DNA from 2 places in the Pseudomonas moorei genome. Region 2 is predicted to be linked to the other one. Evidence: riboswitches for the same ligand, from Rfam matches in the RefSeq annotation. Region 2 holds a riboswitch; the other holds the start of a gene.
What was found. A riboswitch is a leader RNA that binds a small molecule or an ion and turns the genes downstream of it on or off. The one in region 2 is predicted to bind cobalamin.

Region 1 (7,169 bases), 1.9 Mb from region 2:
AAACCTGAAGACACCGCTCTGGGGCTGAAAAGCTTCACCGCTTACATCGATTCGTTCAGCGAAGCTTTCCTGGACGATGCGGTCGTCGACTACGCCACCGACCGCATGGGCGGCCAGCTGACCATCAAGGCGCCAAACGCCAAAGTTCCGATGGTCAATGCCGACAGCCCGATCAACGAGCGCATCAACTATTACCTGCAAACCGAGATCAACCCGGGGCTGGCCAGCCACGGCGGTCAGGTCAGCCTGATCGATGTGGTTGAAGACGGCATCGCCGTTCTCCAGTTCGGCGGCGGTTGCCAGGGCTGCGGCCAGGCGGACGTCACCCTGAAGGAAGGCATTGAGCGCACCCTGCTTGAGCGTATACCTGAGCTCAAGGGTGTTCGTGACGTGACCGACCATACGCAGAAAGAAAACGCCTACTACTAAGGCGTTCGCTGCGAAAAAAGACGGCGCTGTGGCGAGGGAGCTTGCTCCCGTTTGATGGCGTAGCCATCACAATACAGCCGATGCATTTTTCCTAGATGAATGCCTTGGCTGATGTTGGGACCGCTTCGCGGTCCAGCGGGAGCAAGCGCCCTCGCCACAAGTGCTTTAGGGGCGGTACAAATGCGCATGGCCGGCGCGATACAGCGACGACTCGCTGAAATGGTCACTGCCCAGCACCCGTCCCACCAGAATCAATGCCGTGCGCCGAAACCCCTTGGCCTGAACCTTCCCGGCAATGTTCTCCAGCGTCCCTACCACCCAGTCCTGATCCGGCCAGGTTGCCCGATGAATCACCGCGATCGGACAGTCCGCGCCGTAATGTGGCAGTAATTCGGCCAGGATTTTTTCCAGATGATTGACCCCCAGATGAATCGCCATGGTTGCCCCATGTTGCGCCAGGCTGGCCAATTCTTCGCCGGCCGGCATCACCGTTTTGTCGGCATAGCGGGTCAGGATTACGCTTTGTGAGACATCGGGCAGGGTCAGTTCCGCCCCCAAAAGCGCCGCGCAGGCCGCCGTAGCGGTGACCCCGGGAATGATTTCAAAGGCAATGCCGAGTTCGCGCAGATAGCGAATCTGCTCACCGATCGCGCCGTAGAGGCTCGGGTCGCCGGAATGCACGCGTGCCACGTCTTGACCCTTGGCATCGGCGGCCTTGATCAGGTCGATGATCTGTTCCAGGTGCAGTTCGGCGCTGTTGACCACCTGTTCGGCGCAATGGCCCTGCAGCACAGCGGCGGGCACCAGCGAACCGGCGTAGATGATCACCGGGCAGCTACGAATCAGCCGCTGGCCTTTGACGGTGATCAGCTCGGGGTCGCCTGGACCTGCGCCAATGAAGTAGACGGTCATCGTCGATTCCTGTGGGAAAAGGGGGCTGGGCAGGGCGCCAGATGAAGATTGCTCATGATTGAACGCGCGGATTATCGGGATTTTACGTCGAGCTGGCCAATGCCAGGGTGGCCTGGGCATATTTTTGCCGGGTAATCAGCAACTTGGCCGGCGTCTGGGTCAACTGTTCGGCCAGGGCCAGGGCGGCACTTTCCGCGACACCGTAGCAGCCGGTACGCTCGAAGGCGATCTGCGAATGATGACTGAGTTGAGGCTCATAGCCGGCCAACTGGGCGCTGCTGAAATACGTCAATGGCAGTGAGAGTTGCTCGGCCAGTTCGACAAGGGCTGGTTCGTCGCGCTTCAAATCAATACTCGCCAGGGCCTTGATCTGATGCAGTCCGATCTGATGCGCTTGCAACGCCTGATCAAGCAGCGCCCGCAAAGTACTGACGGGGCAGCCTCGTTGGCAGCCCAGGCCGACCACCAGGGTCGGCGCTGTGCCGGTATCGGTCATGCGTGGTATTGGTCATCGAGCTTGCGGCGGAACAGCCAGGCGCTGATCAGGCCCAGGGCCAGCCAGAATGCGACGTTGGTCAACTGCGAAGCAATTTTGAATTGGGTTTCCAGTGCTTGCGGTGCTAGCATCGAGTGCACTTCCGGCTGCGGCGCGCCAATCACGTGGGGGACGGCAATGATGGCTGCACCCAGGACTTTCATCAGCCAGTGGCGGCTGAACACGATCAATGCGATGCCGACCGCGGTTGAGGCGGCAGTGCCAATCCACCAGGTTTGCCGTTGCGCCAGATCGGCAGCGGCGGTGCCTGGCAGTTCAGGCGGCAGGCCGAGGGTCGGCGCGAGCACGAAGGTCGCGTAACCGGCCAAGCCCCAGAGCAGCCCCTGTGAGGTTTTGGTCGGCGCGCGCAAGGTGTACAGGCCGGCGAGCATCAGGGCGAAACCGACAGCCACCACCAGATTGCCGCCGGTGGTCGACAACACGCGTTGCCAGCCGTTTTCCGGCTCCCAGGCTTCGGCATCGTGGGTGTGAGCGGCGTGTTCATGCATTTCGACCGACGCAGGTTCCGCTTTTTCGTAGGTTTCGGCCTGCAAAATCAGCGGAGCGACCCAGAAACTTTGCAGCAGAGTCAGCAGCAGGGCGGCCAGCAACCCCGTGAAGCCTGCGGTTTGCGCGATACGCTTGATCATGTCGGCGGGTCTCAATGGCACGGGAAGGCGGCGCTGTGACGGGTATCGTGAGCGGCGTTGTGAATCGCTTCGATGTGCGAGAAACCGGCGAAATACACAAGGCACGCGCCGAGGATCGACGCACAAACGGCGGCGGTCAGGCGTTGAGTCAGGGTTGTGGTGCTGCTCGTGGTGGTGCTGTGGTCGGTGGTGCTGATGATCGACATGGCGCTTCCCTCAGTTCTGTCAGCGGGGAATGAGAGCGCATGCAAATCCCTGCACGAGCGAGCGCGCAGAGGTTCGAACAGCGCCCGCCCACCGCGGGTTGTCATTCAGTGATTGTAAGGTTCACTTTGTGTTGCGGGCCGGTCTCCGGGCTCACGAGGGGTGTTGGCTATCGCCTGAACCTGCAAGCATCACCTTCCCATGCCGCACGGGCACAGTGGATCTGACGCTTCGCTCGCTTACCGTTGCGGGGGCAGCACCGGACTGACATGGCTTAAGAGTAAAGCACATGATTCACCGGTTTCCCGTTTCACCCTGTGAAGGGCACCCGTAACAAGGCGTGTAGGAGAGCATGGGCAAGGGTGGGGCGTCAATTGGCAAGCGTTCTCAACTCGGGGCGCAGTTGCTCGCGATGACGGCGTTGAGGCGCTGTAGAACTCAGCATGAACATTGACCCGCCCCAATACGATGCGTAGCCTTGCGCTTTCGAGGTTCTTCGGCGTTTGTCGAAGCTAAGAAGGGAACGCGGTCGAAGCCGCGGCTGCCCCCGCAACTGTGAACGGTGATGTTCGCTGCCACGCCACTGCACGCTCAAGTCCTGAGCCCGCGGGAAGGCGCAGCCAACGCCAGTCAAGCGACTGGCACACCGTCAGCCAGGAGACCTGCCTCGATACAGTTTCTCACTACAACCGGGCGGGGTGATCCGGTGGCGAACGCTTCCGGCGCGCACAGGCGTTGCCGGTACTCGTCCCGTATGCCCGCCACCTTGCCAAAGGGCATTCGATGAAAACACTGGCCAAACTCCCCGTCACCATCGTTACCGGCTTCCTCGGCTCGGGCAAAACCACCTTGCTGCGGCACATGCTCGACAACGCTCAGGGGCGCCGCATTGCGGTGATCGTCAACGAGTTCGGCGAACTGGGCATCGACGGTGAAATCCTCAAACAGTGCTCCATCGGTTGCACCGAAGAAGAAGCCAATGGCCGGGTCTACGAACTGGCCAACGGCTGCCTGTGCTGCACCGTTCAGGAAGAGTTCTTTCCGGTGATGCGCGAACTGGTCGCCCGTCGCGGCGATCTTGACCATATCCTCATCGAAACCTCGGGCCTGGCCCTGCCAAAGCCGCTGGTCCAGGCTTTTCAGTGGCCGGAAATCCGCAGCGCCTGCACCGTCGACGCGGTGATCACCGTGGTCGACAGCCCGGCCGTGGCCGCCGGCACTTTCGCCGCGTTCCCGGATCAGGTGGATGCCCAGCGCAAACTCGACCCGAACCTGGATCACGAATCGCCGCTGCACGAGCTGTTCGCCGACCAGTTGTCCAGCGCTGATCTGGTGATCCTCAACAAGGCTGACCTGATCAGCCCGGAAGACCTGGCCCGCGTCCGCCTGGAAGTCGCCGAAGAGTTGCCGCCAGCGGTCAAGGTCATCGAAGCCAGCAGCGGTCGCCTGCCACTGGACGTGCTGATCGGCCTGGGCGCCGGCTCCGAAGAACACATCGACAGCCGCCACAGCCATCACGATCATCACCACGACGATGACGATCATGACGACCACGATCACGACGCTTTCGATTCTATCTCCATCGAGCTGCCGGCCTCTGACGAAAGCCTGCTGATGGACGCACTGACGCAACTGGTGGTCGAGCACAGCATCCTGCGGGTCAAGGGTTTCGCGGCGATCCCGAACAAACCGATGCGCCTGCTGATCCAGGGCGTGGGCACTCGTTTCGACAAACACTTCGACCGTCAGTGGGGTGGCGAAGAAGAACGCACCACGCGTCTGGTGTTGATCGGCCAGGCGCTGGACGCCGCATTGCTCGAAACGCAATTGCGCGCCGCGCTTAGCGTGTAAGCCATGCACCTGCTCAGGACCCAGCCCGGCGGTTTCGTGTCGGATGACAACATTGCCGACCTTGGGCAAACCCCCGCCGAACTGGTGATCCTGTGCAGCGGTGACTCCAGTCTGGCGCTGCTCGCCGAAGCGGCGCAGCAGTTGCCCGACGATTACCCGACCGTGCGCCTGGCCAACCCGATGCAGGTGCAGAACCATGCCTCGGTCGATCTGTACGTCGACGAAGTGCTGCGCCACGCCAAGGTCATTCTGATTTCGCTGCACGGCGGCATCGCCTATTGGCGTTATGGCGTCGAGCGGTTGGTGGAGCTTTCCCGGCGTGGGGTGCAGCTGATTCTGGTGCCGGGCGATGACCGTCCCGATCCGGAACTCAGCGACCTCAGCACAGTGACCGTACAGGACCGCGAGCGGCTCTGGCACTTCCTGCGCCAGGGAGGCATGGGCAATGCGCTGGACCTGTTTCGCTGCCTGGCCAATCGCTGGCTGGGTCGTGACTACGCCTGGTCCGAGCCGCAAGTCCTGCCACGCACCGCGATCTATCACCCGCACAAAAGTCCCGCGCAACTGAGCGATTGGCAAGCCGAATGGCGGGCCGACCAACCCGTGGCGGCGGTGCTGTTCTACCGCTCGCACTTGCAGGCGGCGAACACCGCTTTCATCGATGTTTTCTGTCAGCGTTTACAGGCAGCGGGGTTGAACCCGTTGCCCATCGCCCTGGCCAGTTTGAAGGAGCCCGGCTGCCTGTCGGTGGTCGAGGACTGGCTTGACGAGATCGGCGCCTCGGTAATTCTCAACACCACCGGTTTCGCCCAGTCGAGTCCTGAAGCCCCGCATTTGCGTCCGTTTCGCCGCAACATCCCGGTGATTCAGGCGATCTGCGCCCAGGATAACGAACCGGGGTGGCGCGCCAGTGAACAAGGGCTCGGCCCGCGTGATCTGGCAATGCATATCGCCCTGCCGGAACTGGACGGGCGGATCATCAGTCGACCGATCAGCTTCAAGGATCTGGCCTGGCGCAGTGAGCGCAGTCAGTCCGATGTAGTCTGCTACCGCGCGCAACCGGAACGCATGGACTTTGTCGCGGAACTGGCGCGGCGCTGGATCGATCTGGCGCGGCTGCCGAATGCCGAAAAACGCATTGCGCTGATCCTCGCCAACTACCCGACCCGCGATGGTCGCATCGGTAACGGCGTCGGCCTTGATACGCCGGCGGCGGCACTGAATATCCTCCGTTCACTGCATGCCGAAGGTTATCCATTGCCGGCGCAGTTGCCGGACAGCGGCACGGCCCTGATCCAACAACTGCTCGGCGGCGTCAGCAACGATCTCGATACCCTCGACCAGCGTCCTTGCCAGCAGAGCCTGGCCATGGACGATTACCTGCAAATGTTCAACGCGCTGCCCGCAGCCAACCGCCAAGCGGTGCTGCAACGCTGGGGCGCGCCCGAGAGCGATCCGATGTGTCGCGGCGGACGGATGATGATTGCCGGGGTGCGTTTCGGCCTGAGCTTCGTCGGCATTCAACCGGCGCGGGGTTATCAGGTGGACCCGAGCGCGGTCTATCACGACCCGGACCTGGTGCCGCCCCACGGCTACCTGGCGTTTTACTTCTGGCTGCGCAACACCTACGGCGCCCACGGCGTGATCCACGTCGGCAAGCATGGCAACCTCGAATGGCTGCCGGGCAAGGGTGTCGGGCTCTCCGAACACTGCTGGCCGGACGCGTTGCTCGGGCCGTTGCCAAATATCTATCCGTTCATCGTCAACGATCCGGGCGAGGGCGCCCAGGCCAAGCGGCGCACCCAAGCGGTGATCATCGACCACTTGATGCCGCCCCTGACCCGCGCTGAAACCTACGGCCCGTTGCGCCATCTCGAGCTGTTGGCGGATGAGTACTACGAAGCGCAACTGCTCGATCCGCGGCGTGCCCGGGAGTTGCAGCGCGACATCCTGCAACTGGTGCGCGACACGCACATCGACCGCGAACTGCAACTGGACGAACAACTCGACAGCGACGCCGACGCGTCGATCTGGTTGCCACGTCTGGACACCTACCTGTGCGACTTGAAGGAGTCGCAGATCCGCGATGGCCTGCACGTGTTCGGCGAGTCACCGACCGGGCGCCTGCGCATCGACACCTTGCTCGCGCTGCTGCGCATTCCTCGGGGTGATGGGCGTGGTGCGCAGTCAAGCCTGCCAAGGGCGTTGGCGAAAGCCTTTGAACTGGGCTTCGATCCGCTCGATTGTGTGCTGGCCGAGCCGTGGAGCGGGCCGCGTCCGATCGAACTGCAAACCGTCACCGACGAAGTCTGGCGCACAGCCGGCGACACCCGCGAACGCCTGGAACTGTTCGCCACACAACTGATCTCGCAGACGCTGAATGCCTCCTGCAGGAGCGAGCCTGCTCGCGATGGTTTATCAGCCACATTGATGCCAACTGACACACCATCGCGAGCAAGTTCGCGCCTACAAGAGGCCGGCTGGACCGAGGTGCAAGCCATCCTCGACAACCTGCGCGAGGTGGTCGCACCACGACTGGACGCCTGTGGCCCCGCCGAAATGCGCGGCCTGCTCGATGCCCTTAGCGG
Region 2 (7,169 bases):
ACTTAGCGGACGCGCCTGCGCCCACCCTTCCAGAACCAGCATCGGCGCCGGGTAGAATTCCTTGACCGGTCCCAGGCACAAAACGGCCAGTGGCTTGGCCCCGGAGGGCAAGCAGAGCAAATCGGCCAGGGCTTGCGGTTCGAACAGCGAAACCCAGCCCATGCCCAAACCTTCGGCCCGGGCCGCCAGCCACAGGTTCTGGATCGCGCAGGACAACGACGCCATGTCCATTTCCGGCAAGGTGCGACGACCGAAAATATGCCGCTCGCGATCGTCCATCAGCGCCGCCACCAACACCTCGGCGCAATCACTGATGCCTTCGACCTTGAGCTGCATGAATTCGTCGGTGCGTTCGCCGAGGGCTTCGGCGGTGCGAATGCGCTCTTGCTCCACCAGTTCCTGGATCTGGCCGCGCAGGGTTCGGTCGCTGATGCGGATGAACCGCCAGGGCTGCATCAAGCCGACACTCGGCGCCTGGTGCGCGGCTTCGAGCAACCGCCGCAGCAATTCGGGCTCGACCGTACCGCCACTGAAGTGACGCATGTCGCGACGTTCGCCGATGGCGCGGTAAACCGCTGCGCGTTCGGCTTCGGTGAATGCGTTGTCGGTCATGGCCTCTTCGCTGGCAAGCCAGCGCCTACAGGGTTCAGGTGATCAACTGCAGGAGCCGGCTTGCCGGCGAAGGCGTCCTCAAGATCGGGTGCAAACAATGCGGCTACAGCCGTCGGATTGGACGGAAAATAGAAATGCACATAAGAGGCTGTCATCCGTCCCTCACGATAAACCGCCTCCGCCCCGCGCCCGCCATTGGGGCTCAAGCCTCGGGCAATCGGTACAAGCTCAGTGGTGGTCAGCGAATGATGATAGGTGTGCCCGCGCAGCGACCCTTCCGGCAATTCGACAGCCTGTAGCGCCAGCGCCGCCAGACGCTTTTGCATCACCGCATCACCGGCCAGCAAGCCGACCAGTTCTGCACGCGAACCCTCGACATCGGTCAGCGAATCGAGCAGATACAGCATGCCGCCACATTCGGCGAGCAACGGCTTGCCCGCTTCGTGGTGCGCGCGGATCGCGTTCAACATCGAGGTGTTTTGCGACAACGCCACATGGTGCAGTTCGGGATAACCACCCGGCAGATAGAGGCTGTCTGCCTCGGGCAAACCGGTGTCACGGATCGGCGAGAAAAACGCCAGCTCGGCGCCCATGGCCCGCAGCAAATCCAGGCTTGCGCCATAGGTAAAGGCAAAGGCTTCGTCACGGGCCACAGCAATGCGCACACCGGCCAGCAAGGGATCGGCAGCGATGACATCCGGGGCCGCGAATTCCACGGCCGGCGGTAGCGCCACCTCGCAACTGCTGGCCAGGGCATCGGCCGCCGCATCGAGGCGCAGATCAAGATCGTTCAACTCGCTGGCCTGCACCAGTCCGAGGTGACGACTCGGCAATTCGATTCCGGTTTCACGGGACAACGCGCCGTACCAACGCAGGCCTTCGGTCAGGCTGCCCTCAAGCAATTGCGCGTGACGCAGGGTGCCCACGCGGTTGGCCAGGACACCGGCAAATGGCAAGTCGGGTTGATAGCGCGCCAGCCCCAGGGCCAGGGCACCAAAGGTCTGGGCCATGGCAGTGCCGTCGATCACCCCCAGCACCGGCACACCGAAGTGCCGCGCCAGGTCGGCACTGGACGGCGTGCCGTCAAACAGGCCCATGACACCTTCGATGAGGATCAGGTCCGCTTCACCCGCGGCCTCCCACAACAGCCGACGACTCTCCTGCTCGCCCACCATCCACATGTCCAGTTGATACACCGGCGCACCGCTGGCGCGCTCCAGAATCATCGGGTCGAGAAAGTCCGGGCCACATTTGAACACGCGAACCTTGCGCCCCTGATTGCGATGCAAACGGGCCAACGCAGCGGTGACGGTGGTCTTGCCCTGACCGGAGGCCGGCGCGGCAATCAGCACCGCCGGGCATTGACGAGGGCTATTCATACAATACGACTCACAGCTCGACGCCTTTTTGCGCCTTGATACCGGCCTGGAAGGCGTGCTTGATCATGCCCATTTCGGTGACGGTGTCGGCCAGCTCGATCATCTCCGGCTTGGCGCCACGGCCGGTAACCACCACATGTTGCATCGGCGGGCGTGCCTGCAGATCGCCGAGCACCTGATCGAGATCGAGGTAGCCGTGCTTGAGGGCGATGTTCAACTCATCCAGCACCACCAGGCCGATGGAGGGGTCGCGCAGCAACTGTTGCGAAACCGCCCAGGCCGCTTCGGCGGCGGCGATGTCGCGCTGGCGATCCTGGGTTTCCCAGGTGAAGCCCTCGCCCATCACATGAAAACGCACCTGCTCCGGGAAGCGCCGGAAGAACAGCTCCTCACCCGTGCTATTGCGCCCCTTGATGAACTGAACCACACCGCACTGCATGCCATGGCCCATCGACCGGGCCAGCATGCCGAACGCCGAGCTGCTCTTGCCCTTGCCGTTGCCGGTGAGTACCAGCAGCAGGCCGCATTCGTTCGGGGAGTTGGCGATGCGCTCATCGATCACGGCTTTTTTGCGCAGCATGCGCGCCAGATGACGTTCGTCACGATCAGGGGTATCAGTCATGGGAGAGCTCTCCGTTGAGGCAGGATAACGGCGGGCGGGCACAAGAAAAGACGGCAAGAAGCCTGGCATCGCCCACCGTGACGCCGCTTGGATGGATCAGGCCGGTCTCCGGGCTCATGAGCGGCGTTGGCCTGACTGTGCGCCTTCCCGTGTCGATACTCGGCACAGTGGCTCAAGGCACAGTCTTCACTCATTTACCGTTGCGGGGGCAGCGCCGGGATCGCGGCCTTCGTGCTCGAAGCGTCCACTCACCGGCTTCCCTGTTTCACTCTGTCGACCCAAGCCACAGAGCACCTGAAACAAGCCGCGAAGGTTAGAGGGTTGGGGGTGGAGCGTCAAATGAAGACCGGCCGGGCGAGTGAATAACTGCCGTTGATCAATAAACTGACGCCAATCTTGTGCCACACTGCAAGCAATGATATCAAAGAGCCACAACCCACATCACAATAACAAGGGTAAGCCCCATGCAAGGCATCATCATCAGCAATCCGAAGCTGGAATTCCTGCGCCCGCTGCTGGAGCGCTGGTTTGACTGTATCGACCGCTACAACGCCGTGCGCGGCGATAACGAAACGCCTTACTGGCTCGACGAAAAAGCCAATCTCGGCCTGCTTTCCGCCGCCGCCTGGATGGCCGAAATGGTGACCCTGCAACAATCGCCCACGCGCAAACACATCGAGGAAGGCGAGCGCAACGGCCGCGCCGATCTGTTTATCGCCACGCCTGAATCACGCGCCTGGTTACAGGCCACGCAACGCTGGCCACGGGTCAACAGCCTGAACCTGACGCAAGCCCTGCAGGACATCACCAGTGACGCCAAACGCATCAGCTACGCCAGCGACCTGAAACTCGGCTGCCTGTTCGTGGCACCGCACAAAGCCCAGCAAGGCGCCACCCCGGAAGAACTGCAGGACATGGTCGACGACCTGCAAAAAGAGCACACCTGCGCCGTCGCCTGGTACTTCCCTTACGCCTACCGCAAGTTGCGCAACGAAGGGGGGCACTACCACCCCGGTATCGCCGTGCTGCTCAAGGAAGCTCGCGGCTAACGGTTGAACCATCGCGCAACGAAACTTCTCTATTGATCAGGTCACTGCATTCACAGGGAAGATCAGTATGCGCAAGCCCCAGCTCGTTCTCGTTATCGCGCTCGCCGGAGGGCTCGCCGCTTGCGGTGAAACCTCCAGCCTGCAAGTCGCCGACGGCACCGGCCCGTCACCCAAGTTGCCAGAACCCAACAAGACGCTGCTGCCGACGATCAACATCGCCCCGGCGATTGGCTGGCCCGACGGCGCGAGCCCCGTCGCCGCTGCCGGCACTCAAGTCGCTGCGTTCGCCGAGAACCTCGACCACCCGCGCTGGCTCTATGTGCTACCCAACGGCGACGTGCTGGTCGCCGAAACCAATGCCCCACCCAAACCCGATGACGGCACAGGCCTGCGCGGATGGGTCATGAAGAAAGTCATGGGCCGCGCCGGTGCGGGCGTGCCGAGCGCGAATCGCATCACCCTGCTGCGCGACCGGGACCACGACGGCATCGCGGAAACCCGCACGGTGTTTCTGGAAAACCTGAACTCGCCCTTCGGCATGACGCTGGTCGGCAATGACCTGTACGTCGCCGACACCGATCGCCTGCTGCGCTTTCACTATGAAACCGGTGATACGGCGATCAAGTCGCCACCGGTCAAAGTGCTCGACCTGCCCGGCGGTACGCTGAATCACCACTGGACCAAAAACGTCATCGCCAGCAAGGACGGCAGCAAGCTGTACGTCACGGTGGGTTCGAACAGCAACGTCGCCGAAAACGGCATGGACAAGGAAGAAGGTCGCGCGGCGATCTGGGAAGTGGATCGCGCCACCGGCAACCACCGGATCTTTGCCTCGGGCTTGCGCAACCCCAATGGCCTGTCCTGGGAGCCGCAAAGCGGCGCACTGTGGACAGCGGTCAATGAGCGCGATGAAATCGGTAGTGATCTGGTGCCGGACTACATCACCTCGGTCAAGGACGGCGCGTTCTATGGCTGGCCGTTCAGCTACTACGGCCAGCATGTCGACGTTCGCGTCGAACCGCAGAACCCGGACCTGGTGGCCAAGGCGATCGCGCCGGACTATGCAGTCGGCCCGCACACGGCGTCACTGGGCCTGACATTTGCCGAAGGCAGCCGGTTGCCGGCGCCATTCACCGAAGGCGCCTTCGTCGGCCAGCATGGCTCATGGAACCGCAAGCCACACAGTGGCTACAAGGTGATCTTCGTACCGTTCAGCGCCGGTAAACCCAGCGGGCAGCCGGTGGACGTACTCACGGGCTTCCTCAATAACGAAGAAAAAGCCATGGGCCGGCCGGTGGGCGTGGTGATCGATCAGCAGGGCGACTTGTTGGTGGCAGATGATGTGGGGAACAAGGTTTGGCGGGTTTCAGCGGCTAAATAATGACACGTCAAGCCCGCCCCCACCTGGAGCCACAAGGGATCAGCGTTTGCGGCAAAGCGTGAGCCCATCGCCCAGCGGCAACAACGACAGATCCACCCGCGAGTCATCCTTCAAGGCACGGTTGAGTGCCTGGATGGCTCGGGTGTCTGCACTCTGCGGATTCTCTTCCAGCACCCGCCCGCTCCACAGCGTGTTATCAAACACCGCCAAGCCACCCACCCGCAGCAGTCGCAGCGCGTGCTCAAGATAAGTGGGGTAATTGGCCTTGTCGGCGTCGATGAACACCAGATCGAACCGCCCGTCCTGCCCTTGCCGTTCCAGTTCGTCCAGGGTTTGCAGCGCAGGTGCCAGACGCAGATCGATTCGACCGGCCAGCCCGGCCTCCTGCCAGTAACGGCGTGCGGTGGCGTTGTAGTCACCCGGCATGTCGCAGCAGATCAATGAGCCGTCATCGGGCAATGCCGCGGCCATGCACAGCGCGCTGTAACCGGTGAAGGTGCCGATTTCCAGCAGACGTCGGGCACCGGTGAGCTTCACCAGCAACGCAAGAAACTGACCCTGCTCCGGCGCCACTTGCCAGCGCGCCATCGGCAGCGCCTGGGTTTCGTCGCGCAAGCGCTTGAGCAGCGGCGTTTCGCGCAGGGACACGTCGAGCAGGTAGTGATAGAGCGAGTCGTCGAGATTGAGCGTGCGAGCGGTCATGAGAGCACTCTCTGGCTATTACGGGTTGCGCGCCAGGTGTTCCGGTTGCAGGACACGCTTGGCGCTCAGGTAGGCTTTCTGCCAATACGCCTTGGACAAGCTGTCGAGCTTGACTGTGCCGCCGGTGGCAGGTGCATGCACGAAGCGGCCTTCGCCGACGTAGATGCCCGCATGACTGACCTGTGAACCGCCATTGGTGGCAAAGAAGATCAGATCACCGGTCTGCAGGCCTTCCTTGCCCACATCGGCCGCTTGCATGGAGATCATTTCCCGCGTGGTGCGCGGCAGGGAAATGCCGGCGACATCGCGGTACACATAGCCGATCAGCCCACTGCAATCAAAGCCGGAATCCGGCGTGTTGCCACCCCAGCGATAAGGCGTCCCCACCAATCCCAACGCGCGGAACAGCACATCCTCCGCTTCAGGCGAAAAGGCCTGGGAAGAACCGAAAATAATGGGAGCGCGAACCACAGGCGCAGGTGGCGGCGTGCGGCTGGCACACGCACTGAGCAGCGCTGCGAAAAGCATGATTGTGAGGCGGGCCGACGTCGACATAAGCAGAACATCCTGATCTGGCTGCGGCTTTTTTCTGCTGGGGGCGCAGAAAACAAAACCGCCTGCGCGTCACGCAGGCGGTTTGCCATCATTCATGGATCATGATTCTAGCGCTTATGTAGCAAACTTCAAGTAAGACTTTAAGTTCGCCTTACAAAATGTCCGCTTACTTGCGTGCGGTGACGATCGGTTCAGCATTCGGTGCCATGGCGAGTGCACGCTTGGCTTCGATGAAGGTCTTGCTCCAGTAGCTGTCGCCCAGGCTATCAATCCGCACGCCACCGCTTTTGCGGCTGCTGGAGTGGATGAACTGGTTGTCACCCAGGTAGATCCCTGCGTGACTGACACGACCGCGACGACCGTTGGTCGCGAAGAACAGCAGGTCACCAGGCTCAAGCTTGCTGCGAGCCACCAGTGGCGCGTCCACGTTGATCATTTCGCGAGTGGAACGTGGCAGGTTCATCCCCGCTTCTTCGCGGAACAGATAGCCGATGAAACCACTGCAATCGAAACCGGCTTCAGAGGTACCGCCGAAACGGTAACGGGTACCGATCAGGGACATGCCACGTTCGAGGATACTGTCGGCCAGAACCGGCAGCTTGTAGGACTTGCCATCAGCGAAGGCAGCCAGTTCTTTTTCGGTGGCCGTCTCTTCCTGGAAAAGAGCTTCCTGATAACGAGCGGAAGATTGGGCGGTAACACTATTTTTAACCTGTTGGTCCTGCTGGGACACCGGAGTGTGAGCAGCGCAACCGAACAACAGGGTGACGAGTGCGAGAGGCACGAGGGGTGCGAAGCGCTTTAGCATGGGCACGACCGTGGCTGATAGTTGTAAAGAAGTCGAGACTATGCCCGCTATCAACCTCATT

Region 1: another riboswitch for cobalamin. It lies ahead of cobW (cobalamin biosynthesis protein CobW); the one in region 2 lies ahead of cobO (cob(I)yrinic acid a,c-diamide adenosyltransferase).

The regions. Positions count from the first base shown of each region.
Region 1 covers NZ_AP035776.1:4,169,584-4,176,752, forward strand. Annotated here, with positions in the region: gene nfuA (Fe-S biogenesis protein NfuA) at 1-429, shown strand, start outside; gene cobM (precorrin-4 C(11)-methyltransferase) at 595-1,341, opposite strand; gene ACGJAX_RS19650 (cobalamin biosynthesis protein) at 1,424-1,837, opposite strand; gene ACGJAX_RS19655 (CbtA family protein) at 1,834-2,526, opposite strand; gene ACGJAX_RS19660 (CbtB-domain containing protein) at 2,538-2,732, opposite strand; cobalamin riboswitch at 2,851-3,077, opposite strand; cobalamin riboswitch at 3,203-3,415, shown strand; gene cobW (cobalamin biosynthesis protein CobW) at 3,514-4,581, shown strand; gene cobN (cobaltochelatase subunit CobN) at 4,585-7,169, shown strand, end outside.
Region 2 covers NZ_AP035776.1:6,049,846-6,057,014, forward strand. Annotated here, with positions in the region: gene bluB (5,6-dimethylbenzimidazole synthase) at 1-612, opposite strand, end outside; gene ACGJAX_RS28195 (cobyrinate a,c-diamide synthase) at 609-1,991, opposite strand; gene cobO (cob(I)yrinic acid a,c-diamide adenosyltransferase) at 2,002-2,613, opposite strand; cobalamin riboswitch at 2,695-2,926, opposite strand; gene ACGJAX_RS28205 (hypothetical protein) at 3,078-3,662, shown strand; gene ACGJAX_RS28210 (PQQ-dependent sugar dehydrogenase) at 3,730-5,043, shown strand; gene ACGJAX_RS28215 (class I SAM-dependent methyltransferase) at 5,083-5,745, opposite strand; gene ACGJAX_RS28220 (C40 family peptidase) at 5,764-6,300, opposite strand; gene ACGJAX_RS28225 (C40 family peptidase) at 6,467-7,108, opposite strand.